One region of the Bacillus sp. XB1 genome, then DNA from elsewhere that is predicted to be linked to it. Evidence: riboswitches for the same ligand, from Rfam matches in the RefSeq annotation. Region 1 holds a riboswitch; the other holds the start of a gene.

The links. A riboswitch is a leader RNA that binds a small molecule or an ion and turns the genes downstream of it on or off. The one in region 1 is predicted to bind cyclic di-GMP.
Region 2: linked by a shared signal. The riboswitch ahead of ACK1U5_RS24670 (methyl-accepting chemotaxis protein) and the one ahead of ACK1U5_RS13215 (SpaA isopeptide-forming pilin-related protein) in region 1 are both predicted to bind cyclic di-GMP.

Annotation. Positions count from the first base shown of each region.
Region 1 covers NZ_JBNRIL010000001.1:2,580,790-2,588,026, reverse strand. Annotated here, with positions in the region: gene ACK1U5_RS13235 (PH domain-containing protein) at 1-114, shown strand, start outside; gene ACK1U5_RS13230 (DUF975 family protein) at 315-968, shown strand; gene ACK1U5_RS13225 (hypothetical protein) at 1,193-1,618, shown strand; gene ACK1U5_RS13220 (TetR/AcrR family transcriptional regulator) at 2,068-2,604, shown strand; cyclic di-GMP riboswitch class I at 2,777-2,869, shown strand; gene ACK1U5_RS13215 (SpaA isopeptide-forming pilin-related protein) at 2,930-7,237, shown strand, end outside.
Region 2 covers NZ_JBNRIL010000005.1:112,151-119,387, reverse strand. Annotated here, with positions in the region: gene ACK1U5_RS24675 (non-ribosomal peptide synthetase family protein) at 1-2,921, opposite strand, end outside; gene ACK1U5_RS24670 (methyl-accepting chemotaxis protein) at 3,058-4,800, opposite strand; cyclic di-GMP riboswitch class I at 4,936-5,020, opposite strand; gene ACK1U5_RS24665 (anaerobic C4-dicarboxylate transporter family protein) at 5,303-6,616, shown strand; gene thiE (thiamine phosphate synthase) at 6,731-7,237, opposite strand, start outside.

The sequences.
Region 1 (7,237 bases):
TTATGTACGTATAAGTTTTCGAGTGCATCATCTAGTTATAAAATAGAGCATACGAGAGTAGAAGATGCGGAGAGAATGCAGGATTGGTATAAGAAGAAAATAAATGAGATGTAACTTGAGAAAGCTTGCCTATTATGAAAGGCAGGCTTTTTTGTTATAGGGAAAAGAGTCGTTTAATCCATATATTAGTACAACTACAGCACACATGTATCAATACGTATGAAAAAAGGTAATTAGCTTCTATTTAAGGGAAATCTATGGGGTTTTTGATATAAATGGTATACTAAAATATAAATAGTATTAGGAGGTTATATATGATAAGTCAGTTGAAAAGAGAAGCACTTGATGTATTAAAAGGAAGATGGGGATTAGCGGTAGGGGCAACCTTATTAATTGGAATCCTTATTGGAGCTGTTGAAATGCTAACAACAGGTATTTTCTCGATATTTTGGGGTTGGGAAGAAGCAAGTGATTCACTTACAGTAAGTATTATAGTAATGCTTGTTATTGGTCCATTAACAATAGGTGCCTATTATCTTGTTTTAAATGCAATTCGTGGGACTGATGCTCGCATTGGTCATATATTTAGATGGTTTAGCGATGGAAGTAAGTTGATAAAGTCGTTTTTAACATATTTACTAATGTATGTATACTTGACTCTATGGACATTACTTCTTATTATTCCAGGTATTATTAAATCATTTTCTTATTCTATGACATATTTTATTTTGAATGATCATCCAGAATATACAGCGAATCAAGCGATTACTGAGAGTCGTCATATGATGAATGGACATAAAATGGATTACTTTTTACTATGCTTAAGTTTCTTAGGTTGGTTCATTTTAAGTATTCTTACTGTAGGAATCGGTTTCTTATGGTTAGCACCTTATTTCTACGCGACATCAGCCGCATTTTATGAAGAGATTTCAAAAGAATATTATAAAAAAGAAGGCACTACTTTCTAATAAAACATATAAACTATCTACCCTAAAGAATGTAGGGAGCAGATAGCAAATGGTTTAGGTGTTTTGATATTTGTCCTATTTTCGGGATTCACTTCAGGATAAGGTATAGATTTTTATATAGAAATGCTTCCCTCTATGTTTTATCATAGAGGGTTATTTTTTTATGTAAAAATGATAGGAAATAATGAATAATATATGTAAAGAAAAAAGCGAGGTGAATGAGAGTGAGCAAATTTTTAATACCGTATTCATTTTCTATATTAAGTTTCTTTATTTCAGCAACAGCACTTGATTTATATGATAGGATGGGAAACGATAGTGAGCTGGTTTCGCCGAACATAATTGGAAAGATAATTCAATCTACTGCGCAAATGGGAGTCCTTACATTGTATTTCGGAGTACCTATTATTTTAGGTGGCTGTCTACTTGGTGAGCTATTGTTTAGAGGTATCATTTTACGATTTAAACTAAGCTATATTATATCTTTATTATTATATCTATTTTTAGCTTTTAGTATTGTTTTCGTAACGGTAGGCATTCCAACTACATATGAAGATTCTAATACATTTTTCATGGGGATAACTATGATTTGTGCTGTTACATTCTTTGTGGGTCGGAATATATGGGAAAACAAGTTAATAATGGAGTGACAAAATGAAATACACCTGTCCATGTTGCGGATATAAAGTTTCACTTTATTGGATCAGTTAGAAAACCGACTAGTGAAGATGTGAAGGATGCTAGTTGGCAGCGAATTTGTTAAGTAGAATGTTATTACTCAATTTAATGGGAGTAATAACATTTTTTATTTAGTACTGAAAGAATTAATGCTGTCTTAAAGTAATAAGAAGGAATAAATCGGTAAATTTTATTAATGGATATATTTTCAATAAATACAAAAGTATAGATGTATAGTCAGCTTTGTGTATTTAATGTTATCATATTGAATGATATGGAAATTTTTAATAGAATAAGTAACTAAAAATTCAAAGGTAATGAAGCTTTTGTTGTATAAAGAAAATACTTAGTAGTAATCAACAATATTAAAAATAAGATTCGTATTTATATAAATTTAGTAGAAATGGGGTTTTAAAAAGGAATGAGTATAAGCATAACGCGGCAAAAGATTTTGACGGCCGCTTCTCAAATTGTACAATGTAAAGGGGTTGCTAAATTAACCTTGGAAGCAGTGGCAAAAGAGGCGGGTTTAAGCAAAGGTGGATTATTGTATCACTTTTCAAATAAAGAAGCTTTAATAGAAGGTATGATAGTCCGAGGGGTAGAGGATTATGAAGGGGCCATTTACAATAAAGTAGCGGAAGACTCAGAGAGGAAAGGGAGATGGGTTCGCTCTTTTGTAGAGGAAAGATTAAGTAATGAGAGAAGAACAGAAGAGTTGTCTAGCAGTATGATGGCAGCACTCATGTTAAAACCTGAATTACTTGAGCCATTACAACAATCATTTCAGCAACTGCAAAAAAATATAGAGAATGATGAGATAGATTCAGTTTGTGCAACAATTATTAGATTAGCAGCAGATGGATTATGGTATTCGGAATATTTAGGGGTTGGAAGACTAAGCCCCGAGTTAAGAGAAAAAGTAATTCAAGCTCTTATTAGTAATTCATATAAATAGAATATGCGAACTATATAATTTTAAAATAATTCACCATTGCTTCTTTAATGTAGTGGTGAATTATTTTTTTTATTAGAAAAATAGAACAATTTTATAGAGTATTGAATTATAACCGTCCAGACGGTATAGTAATATTTGGTTTAAGAGGAAAATGAAACAAAAAAAGAATAAAAGATATTTTTAGCACACTATTCGAAAGGATAGGCCGCAAAGCTTAGAGTCTACGGTAATACATATTGGTTACTAAGATCGTCTGGTTGCACATTTTTGATGCAACCGGACGATCTTTTTTTGTTATATAAATATAAAAATTTAGGAGGGAACTATGCAAATGAAAAGTACTAAAAGACATATTTCAATGGTTTCATTAGTTTTTCTAGTATTATTTTCAGTGCTGAATGTGTGGGCTCCAGTTATTCAAGCTGCTGTGATGAAAAGTCCAGTGGACGAAATTAATATTTCCCGTACTGATGGCACGACATCTGAACCATATCAAGCCTCAGATGGTATGAAAGTAGAAGTGAAGTGGTCAGCTAAAGAAAAAATAAAAAGTGGAGATCAATTCACAATTGATATGCCAAAAGAGTTTCGAAAAGACCTTATGAATATGAGTTTTCCTTTAAAAGATGCTGAAGGAAAAACAGTTGGTACATGTGAGATGAAAAAGGGTCTATTAACGTGTACTATGGGTGATTACGTAGAAGGAAAGAACAACATTAAAGGTTCTTTATTCGTAGAATTCTACTTTGGTCTAGAAGCATATGATGGTGTTAAAGAAATTCCATTAGAATTTAACGTTGATGGTCAAATCGTAAATAAAGAAGTAAATGTAAGTAATACGACAGAGAGACCGAAGCCACAACCCAATACGGAAAATCTATTGAAATGGGGTTCTTATAATCAAGAAGATCCGTCTATTGCTGATTGGCTTGTATATGTAAATGCAACTGGAACAGAAATGCAAGATCTTAAATTAACAGATACATTAGGACCTGGGCATGAGTTAATTACAGACAGCGTATTATTAGAAGAGGCTGTATTTGAAGATGGTTATGCACCAACAAATATTAAGCCAGCAAATTTATCTAACATTAAAATAAATGCAACAAAGACTGGATTTACAATTGAATTTCCAGACAGTTCAAAAGGCTATATTTTAAGATATAAAACAAAGGTTACAAATCCTGCTGCAAAACCTCATAAAAATACTGTGAAATTAGAAGGTAAAAATATTAAAACTGAAGAAAAAGTAGGACAAGTATTTGTGAGTGGTGGGGGAGGATCCGGTTCAGGTGACAATAATCCACCTAGCATTGAAAAAAATATAGTTGATGAGAATGGCAAGCTTGTAGAGAATGAGCAGCTAACACAAATGGATCAAGTTATTCAATACCAAGTTGGTACACATATACCGAACGATCCTCCTAAATACACATCTATGGTAATTAGTGATGATTTAGAAGATGTTTTAGAAGTATTAGAGGCAAAAGTGTATGATAAAAATGGCCAAGATATTACTTCTAAAGGGACGTTAAATATAGATAAACAAAGAAGTGAAGTAACATTTACGTTTGGTGAGAATTTTGATTATAAGTCATATGAAGACCAGATAATTAATCTTAGTATCAAGGCGAAAATTAAAAATAATGCAGACTTATCTTCTTACGTAGATAAGAAGATTCCTAATAAAGCGGAATTACATTTTGATGATAAAACATTAACATCAAAAGAAGTAACTATTACACCGCCTGAAGCTCCAAAAGATGGTACAGTATCGCTTCATAAAATAGATTCTGAGAATCCGAACAAAGGGTTAAAAGGTGCCGAATTTGAAGTTCGAAATAGTGCAAATGAAGTTGTTGCAAAACTGACAACGGACGAAAAAGGTTTTTCAGTACTTCAAACTTTAGCTCCTGGGACGTATAAAGTTTATGAAACAGTAGCACCAGAAGGATATCAAAAATTAACAAGCCCAGTAGAGGTTACACTTCAAGCTGGAGAAACAAAAACAATTGAAATTAAAAATACTGTGCAAAAGGGTCAAATTGAAATAAAGAAAATTGATTCGGAAAATGGTGAAAAACCATTAGCAAATGCAGAGTTTGATATAGTAAAAGACGGTGTAGTAGTCGAACATATTGTTACAGATAAAGATGGTAAGGCAATCTCTAAACCGTTAGCACTAGGAAAATATATTTTAAAAGAAACGAAAGCGCCTGAAGGCTACCAATTAAAAGAAACAGAGTTCGAAGTAAATGTAACAGGGGACGGCATATTCCCAATACAAGTGGAAAATGCAATGGTTGACAAAGGTAATATAGAAATCACAAAAGTGGACAAAGAAAACGGGGCAGTATTAGCGGGTGTCGAATTTGAAGTCCAAGATGAGAAAGATGGAGTAGTAAGAAAAGTAGTAACAGATAAAGATGGAAAAGCAAACGTTTCAGATCTATCAGTAGGAAAGTACAAATTAGTAGAGACGAAAAGCTTACCAGGTTATAAAAAGCTAACAGAACCAGTACCATTTGAAATTACAAAAGGTATGACAAAAGCTGTATCGATAAAAGTAGAAAATGAGCAGTTAGACAAAGGCTCAGTAGAAATTACAAAAATAGATAAAGATAGCCAAAAAGTATTAGAAGGCGTAGTCTTCGAAGTGCAAGATGAGCAAGGCAAATTAGTAACTGAAGTAAAAACAGATAAAGATGGTAAAGCAAAAATCTCAGATCTATCAGTAGGAAAGTACAAATTAGTAGAGACGAAAAGTTTACCAGGCTACAAAAAGCTAACAGATCCAGTATCATTCGAAATTACAAAAGGTATGACAACAGTCCTATCATTGAAAGTAGAAAATGAACAGTTAGATAAAGGTTCAGTAGAAATTACAAAAATAGATAAAGACAGCAAAAAAGCATTAAAAGGCGTAGTCTTTGAAGTGCAAGATGAAGCTGGAACAGTAGTAAAGGAAGTAAAAACAGATAAAGATGGTAAAGCAAAAATCTCAGATCTATTAGTAGGAAAGTATAAATTAGTAGAGAAAGAAAGTTTACCAGGCTATAAAAAATTAACAGAGCCAGTATCGTTTGAAATCAAAAAAGGCATGACCGAAGTTCTATCATTAAAAATAGAAAATGAAATGGTAGATACGGGAAATATAGAGATAACAAAGATAGATAAAGATAATAAAGCACCGTTAGCGGGAGTAACATTCATCGTCCAAGATGAAAAGGGTAATGAAGTTACAAAAGTAACGACAGATAAAGATGGAAAAGCAAATGTTTCAGATTTACTTGTAGGAAAGTATGAATTAGTAGAGGTAGAAAGTTTACCTGGTTATAAAAAATTAGAAAAACCAATATCATTTGAAATCAAAAAAGGCATGACTGAAGTCCTATCATTAAAAGTAGAAAATGAAATGGTGGATACAGGGAATGTCGAGATAACAAAAATAGATAAAGATAGTAAAGCACCATTAGAAAATGTTGTATTTGAAGTACGTGATTTAAAAGGAAAAATAGTTGCGAAAGTAACAACGGATAAAGAAGGAAAAGCAAACGTTTCAGATTTATCTATCGGGAAGTATGAGTTGGTAGAAGTAGAAACACCGGCAGGATACAAACCACTAGAAAAGCCAATTTCATTTGAAATTGAAAAGGGTAGAGTAACAGCGCTAAAGCTAACAGTAGAAAATGAATTAGTGGATACAGGAAATGTAGAAATTACAAAAGTAGATAAAGAAAATAAAGATGCTTTAGCTGATGCAGTCTTTGAAATTCAAGATGAAGCAGGGCAAGTAGTCGCTAAAATAACGACAGATAAAAAAGGACAAGTACAAGTTACTAATTTATCAGTCGGCACATACAAGTTAGTAGAAGTAAAAGCACCAAAAGGATATAAACAATTAGTAGATCCGATTACTTTCCAAATTGAAAAAGGCATGACAAAATCTCTTGCTTTAACAGTAGAAAACGAAATGTTAGACAAGGGAAATGTGGAAGTAACAAAAGTAGATAAAGATAGTCAAAAAGCATTAGCAAGTGTAGTCTTCGAAGTACAAGACGTACAAGGCAAAGTAGTAACAGAAGTAACGACAGATAAAGAAGGGAAAGCAAAAATCTCAGACTTATCTGTAGGAAAGTACAAATTAGTAGAGAAAAAAAGCTTACCAGGTTACAAAAAACTAACAGAGCCAGTATCATTCGAAATCAAAAAAGGTATGACAGAAGTCTTATCATTAAAAGTAGAGAATGAACAGTTAGACAAAGGCTCAGTAGAGATTACAAAAGTAGATAAAGATAGTCAAAAAGCATTAGCAGGTGTAGTCTTCGAAGTACAAGATGAAAAAGGCAAAGTAGTAACAAAAGTAACGACAGATAAAGAAGGAAAAGCAAAGATTGCTGATTTATCAGTAGGAAAATATAAGCTAGTAGAGGTAGAGAGCTTACCAGGATATAAAAAACTAGCGAAACCAGTATCATTTGAAATCAAAAAAGGTATGACAGAAGTCTTATCACTAAAAGTAGAGAATGAACTAGTAGACAAAGGCTCAGTAGAAATCACAAAAGTAGATAAAGATAGTCAAAAAGTATTAGAAGACGTAGTCTTCGAAGTACAAGACGAACAAGGAAAAGTA
Region 2 (7,237 bases), on a different contig from region 1:
TCCCATTGATCTACCGCTAATTCTAACGGGATACCAATTGTAGAAATAAAATGGAATGTAGCACCTTTCTCCGCTAATGCTAGCATACGGCTAGTTCCTTGGACATTTATATTTTCAAATTGTTTTACATCTCCAAAATGTCTTACATCTGCACCGCAATGAATTATCGTATCCATCTTAGAACTGATGAACATAAATTCTTCTTCGCTCATCCCAAGATACTCTTCTCCCAGATCACCAGCTACGGCCTGTATACGCTGTAACCATTCTTCACATATATCATTAAAGTAGCCTGTTAATGTATCTATAATTCTTTGCTGCACATCTTTGGTTGGTCTTACTAAACAATAAATAGTAGCAGATGTATCTCTCAACAATTCATATAATATGTGTGATCCTAAATAACCAGTAGCTCCTGTTAAAAAGACATTTGAAATCTGGGTTTCTTCCAAAACGTTTGCATACGTGATAGTATCTGGTTCGTGAATCACTTTATATTCACGAAATACTTCTTCTTTCTCTACTTTTACTTCTCGCTCAATTCGAGCTAATCCATATATCGTTCTTTCTTTAAAGAAATCTTGAATTGTTAAATGTGAGAAATCTTCTTTTAACAATGTTAAGACTCGTAATACTTTTAATGAATGTCCACCAATTGTAAAGAAATCATCATGCACTCCAACTTTTGAAATTCCTAATACTTCCGCCCAGGCGTTCGCGATTTGTTTTTCTGCTTTATTAGAAGGTGCAACATATTCTTGTAGCCGAACCGGTTCATACTTTTCTTCTAACTGAGCTAACTTCTTAACATCAATCTTTTTATTAGGTGTAAGTGGTAATTCATTAATATAAATTAGTTTAGATGGCACCATATAATCTGGTAATTGCTCTTGTAACTGATAAACTAATTCTGGTATTTCTTTTTTATTTAAAGTTGTATAGAACGCGATTAAATATTGGCTACCTTCCTTACTCTTCTTAGCAAAAACAGCATTTTCTTTTATATTATGATTTTGAGAAATTTTACTTTGGATTTCTCCTAGTTCAATACGATGTCCTCTAATTTTTACTTGATCATCTTTCCGATGTAAAAACTCTATATTTCCATCCTCTAGCAACTTAACGATATCACCTGTTTTGTATATATTAACTATAGGATTAAAAGGGTTCGGAATAAAAGCTTCAATTGTTTTATTAGGCTTATTAAAATACCCTTTTGCTAAGCCTACTGAATCTATATATAATTCACCAGGTACACCAATTGGACAAAGATTCATATTCTCATCCAAAATCATAACTTGATAATTAGCACATGGTTTACCAATGGGAATACTCGCAACATCCCCATTTAACTGACTAGGTATTTTATAGGTTGTCGTCACTACAGTACATTCTGTCGGTCCGTATACATTATAAATTTCAACATTTGTACCTATTCTTTCTCTCCACAATTTAATAACCTCTACAGGCAACATTTCACCGCCAATCGCAATTCTTTTTAGGGAAGCTAGCTTATATATATCTTCTTCTGCTAAATAAGTTGCTACTTGTCGAACAAAAATTGTTGCTAATGCCAAGATTGAAGTTGCTTTCACTTTATAGATTGCATTTGCAAATGCCTCTACAGACAATCGCTCTTCCTCTAATAGTACATACAAGTTTCCTCCGCAGAATAAAGAAGCAAATGACTCCCATACAGAAGCATCGAAACTAAAGGAAGGAAATTGAGCAAATACATCCTCTTCTGTCAATTCATATTGCTTTTTCATCCAAGTGTACAGATTAACAACGCCTCTATGTGCTAACATCGTTCCCTTTGGATTCCCTGTTGAACCCGATGTATAAATCATATAAGCTACATCATCACAATGAATAGACAACTTTACATCTATATCTTCATAAGTTTCACTATCATACAATGAAACTGTTTGAACCCCATCACATGTTATAGGCGTCTCTTTCATCAATATAACTTTCGCTTGGCTATCTTGAATAATGTACTGTATTCTACTTTCCGGATAATCTGGATCAATCGGAACATACGCTGCACCAGCTTTTAATATAGCTACCATACTTACTACTGTATCTATGCTACGTTTCATAAATATTCCAACATAGTCTCCTAATTGGATGCCGTTTTTAATTAACATATGAGCTATTTGATTACTTTTTTTATTTAGCTCCTCATAAGTTAAAGTACCTTCCCTTGAAGATAAAGCTATACGATTTGGAAATTGAGTAACAGTATTATAGAACATATCGACGATACTTTTCTCAGGATATACTGCTGTCGTATCATTCACTTGACTATAAAGTGCCATCTCGGCCTCTGTAATAATATTAAAATGTTTTATATACTTATTAGCATTTTGTGATATATCAACTAAAACACCTTGTATTTGTTGTGCATAACGAGTAATCGTTGTCTCTTTCCAATTAACACTATTAAATATTATTTCTACACTTTGCATATTTTTACTAAATACAAATTGTAATGTATTCGTGTCTTGTAGCTCATAATATGTTTCACCAATAATAATAGGTGACATTTCATATAATGTATTACCGTTTTGAAACTCTTCTATTTCTTCCTCATTCATTTCTTTAATTTGCTCCAGTTGCTCTTCAATTTGTAAATTTAAACTTTCATAGGAGAGAAAATTAGAAACTTCAATAGTAATTGGAAATAAATTTCCTCTTACATGATAAAGCACGACAATATGTTTTTCTTTAGAAATATGATATAACCACGTTGCAGTCGCTCCTATTAAATCTACAATGTGAGTCAAATTTGAAAACAGTTCCGTTTTCCTTTTTATCCTAAGTTCTGTTCCTTGCACATCTTTAGGTATTTTAATACTTCCTTCTACTTTTCCTAAAAATTCTTTTACCATCTCATTATAAGAAATTGCTAATTTCATATTTATGTAAATTCCTCTCTTAAATATAATAAAGGTGTGAAAATTCACACCTTTTTCATCCCTTATTAAAGGGCAGATTCGTTCAATTCATAATCAGTAGCGGAGATACCCCCTTGATTAGAATTGAACTTTCTCCTTATTCGCTTTTAAACTCACCAATAAGCTCTTGTAATTCCTGAGAAAGCCAACTTAAAGAAGTCGCTAATTCTGCAATATCTTGTACTGATATTTCTTGCTCTTTCATGCTTTCTTCAACATTACTACTGCTGTTGGCATAAGTATTTGCAATATGTGATAATTCATTTACGACTTGAACAATATTCTGACTATTTTGTAAAATGTCACTCGAATTACCGGAAACAGCTTTTACTTGATCTGTAACAGATTGCGCTGATTTTGAGATTTTTTCAAAGAAATCTCCACTACTTTGAACAAGCGAAATTCCAGTTTCTACTTCTTTTGAACCTTTTTGCATGGAAACTACAGCATCTTCTGTCTCAGCTTGTGTTTCACCAATTAATTTCGCTATATCTTTTGCAGACGCTTCCGTTTGTTCTGCTAATTTTCGTACTTCATCAGCAACAACTGCAAACCCTCTTCCAGCTGCTCCAGCACGTGAAGCCTCAATAGAAGCATTTAAAGCTAATAAATTTGTTTGATTTGAAATACCTGTAATTACAGTTACGATATCACTAATTTCTTTTGACCTTGTTTCTAACGAATAAATGATGGAAGATAAATCTTGTACTGCATTTTGGATTAAACTCATTTGATTAATAATTTGTCCAATCACTTCATTACCTTCAATTGAATGTTGTTCCATACCTTCAGAAGCAACCGCAACTTGTTTTGCAGCCCCAGTTATTTCTTCTACCTTATCTTCCATTCCATGTACAATTCCTAAACATTGTTGTACTGAAGTTTTTTGAGACTGTGCCCCTACTCTTAAACCTTCAATAGAACTTGCAATCTCTTGAACTGCCATGCTGTTTTCCTCTGTACTCGCCGACAATTCTTGTGAAGAAGAAGAAACTTGCTCAGCAGTTTGCCTTACTTTATCTATAATCCCTTTAAATTTTTCAATCGTGTTATTGAAATAAACATTAATAATTCCAATATCATCTGGTCTTTCTTTTAATTTAATACTTAAGTCACCTTCACCAATTTTACGTAACCCTTCTCGTAAATCTTTTAATGGAGCTAGCGAGTGACGCACGATAAAGAATTGAGTAATAGTCGCAATTGCTAATGAAATAATGATGAAGAGTAAGCCCTGTATCATAAACTTCTCTTTTGTAATAGGAACAATGGAAGCATCTAAGTCAGCCGCAACAATTGCAACAATATTGTTTTCTCCATCTGTAATTGGTTCTAATATTGTCACCCACGAACCTATTTCATCTTCATATACTTCTGTCATTTGAGCCTTTTTCGTATCAATCACTTTATCGTATGCCTTCATCCAATGAGCGGGTTGTTCATAATAATCTCCCGGCTTTATAGGAAACGCATTTGTTAACTCTGTAGTCAAACCAACGAGTTGTAATTCTCGCTTTTCATTCGGCTTTGCTCCTGTAACATACGTTTGTCCAACGCTTTTCAATTCTTTTGATACTTCATCTAATTTCTCTGTTAACTTTTCTTTTTTCACTTTTTCGGCTGTAGGATCTTTCGCCATGTCTCTAACTAATTCTACATCCAGTTTTTTCAATACTATTTCTCCTGTTTCAATAGACTGCCTTTCAAATAAAGACATCATACTATTTTGAAACATGTTAAAACTTAATGCACCCATACTTCCAACAAGTGTCAAAATAACTAATACGGTTAATAAGACGTTCTTTTGAAGGAACGATAACTTATGCCAATATTTTTTCATTAATATCCACCTTCCTTAATCAACATAAACAAAAAAAACAAAATATATGAATATTTTGTTTGAAAATGTTTCTCAATATGTTCGAGAATAAAAAAAAGCCAATGTAAAAGCATTGGCCAAGACCAACCCTATCCGTCCGGTAACTGGCTAGCGTAGCCTTTCGACCTTAGCTCCTGTAGTTTTGCGTCCTCATGTTTCCATCAGTTTGCCTTTCTCGCTGAACGAGTTGAACGATATGGGAGTTCTATGAGAATTAATTTATTCTCTTTCAAAGATTACAACATATAAATCAAAATGTCTACTTATTTAGAGATATAAATACAAATTTTTAATGAATTGCTTTTTCAAAATAATTTCAAAAAGTACGTGAATGTTACTTTTTTTATGTTATATAATAAAAAATGTATAAATAACAAGGATTTCTTCGGGTATTTATTTAATTTTCATTCAAATTAAACTATTCGAATATATCTTAACTAATGAATTTCGGAGGTAGTTTATCATGTTTTGGCTACAATTTCTTACCTTGTTACTCTGTATTTTTATTGGTGCACGCCTAGGCGGAGTTGGTTTAGGAGTAATGGGTGGAGTTGGTATGGCAATACTCGTTTTTGTCTTCCACTTACAACCAACGGCGCCTCCTATCGATGTAATGCTTATGATTTTGGCAGTAATTACAGCTGCTGGTGCTTTGCAAGCCGCTGGAGGAATGGACTACCTTGTTCATCTAGCTGAAAAGGCATTACGAAAAAATCCAAAGCGTATTACTTTTTTTGCTCCAATTGTTACTTATTTATTCACACTATGTGCAGGTACTGGTCACGTTGCTTATTCTGTACTTCCTGTTATTGCAGAAGTCTCTCGCGAATCCGGAATTAGACCAGAACGACCAATGTCAATTGCCGTAATTGCTTCCCAACAAGCAATTACAGCTAGTCCTATATCAGCTGCAACAGTTGCACTTTTAGCAATGTTAGCTGACTATAAAATCACCTTATTAGATATTTTAAAAGTAAGTATCCCTTCTACTTTCATCGCTTGTATGATAGCTGCATTTGTTGCTAGTAAGATGGGAAAAGAATTAAATGAAGACCCTGAATACTTAAAACGATTAAAAGAAGGATTAATTCCTAAGCTTGAAGAGAAAAAAGAATTTGTAGGTGTAAAGGGCGCAAAATTATCAGTTATCCTTTTCCTTGTAGGAACCTTCCTTGTTGTACTTCTTGGTTCATTTGAAGCACTTCGTCCAGGATGGATAGTTGATGGGAAGTTAGCCCGTCTTTCCATGCCGAACACAATTGAGATGGTTATGTTAACTATCGCGGCTCTTATTATTATTTTCTGTAAACCAAATGTAGAAAGCATTGTATCTGGTAACGTCTTTAAAGCAGGAGCAACAGCAGTTGTTGCTATTTTCGGTATCGCTTGGATGGGAGATACTTTCTTTAATGGAAACTTAAATATGATTCAAGGATCGATTCAGCATTTAGTAACAAGTGCACCTTGGCTATTTGCTATCGCACTATTCATTCTATCTATTTTACTGTACAGCCAAGCAGCAACAGTTCGTGCCTTAATGCCACTTGGACTATCTCTTGGTATTCCACCAGCGCTACTGATTGCGATGTTCCCTGCAGTAAATGGATATTTTTTCATTCCAAACTATGGAACAATCGTTGCTGCCATTAACTTTGACCGTACTGGTACAACAGGTATCGGTAAATACGTATTAAATCATAGTTTTATGATTCCGGGCCTAATTGCAACATTTACTTCTATCGGAATTGGAATGCTCTTAATTTCAATTATGTTTTAAAGAAAAAGCACAAACCTTTATTTAAAAAGGTTTGTGCTTTTTTAATCAAATATTTGTTTAAATTTTGGGCAGTCTATTTCTTCATGTAGCACTTAAAATACTACACTTCCTTCCCTACAAACTTCTCTTTACTTCTTCAACTAATTTTCTCGTACTTTCATACGCAGATTCCGCTAAACTAATTGCTGAAATAACTGAAACACCGTCCGCACCCGCTTCTATAACTGCCGCTGTATTTTCAATTGTAATCCCACCAATACCAACGATTGGCACTGTAATTCCTTGTTCTCTAAAATAAGCTAACCCTTTCGTTCCTTGAACCGCTTTCGTATCTTTTTTCGTACTCGTTGGGAAAATAGGTCCAACGCCTAAATAATCTGCTCCATTTTCGATTGCAAAGCGTGCTTCTTCAATTGTATGAGCAGATACGCCGATAATTTTATCTCCCATTTTTTCACGAACAGATGTAATTCCTTCATCATCTTGTCCAACATGAACACCATCTGCATCTAATTCAATGGCTAATTCTACATCATCATTTACAATGAAAGGAACACTATATTCCTTACAAAGCGTCTGCAATTCTTTTGCAAAGCGCACTCTATCTTCTCCGATTAAAGA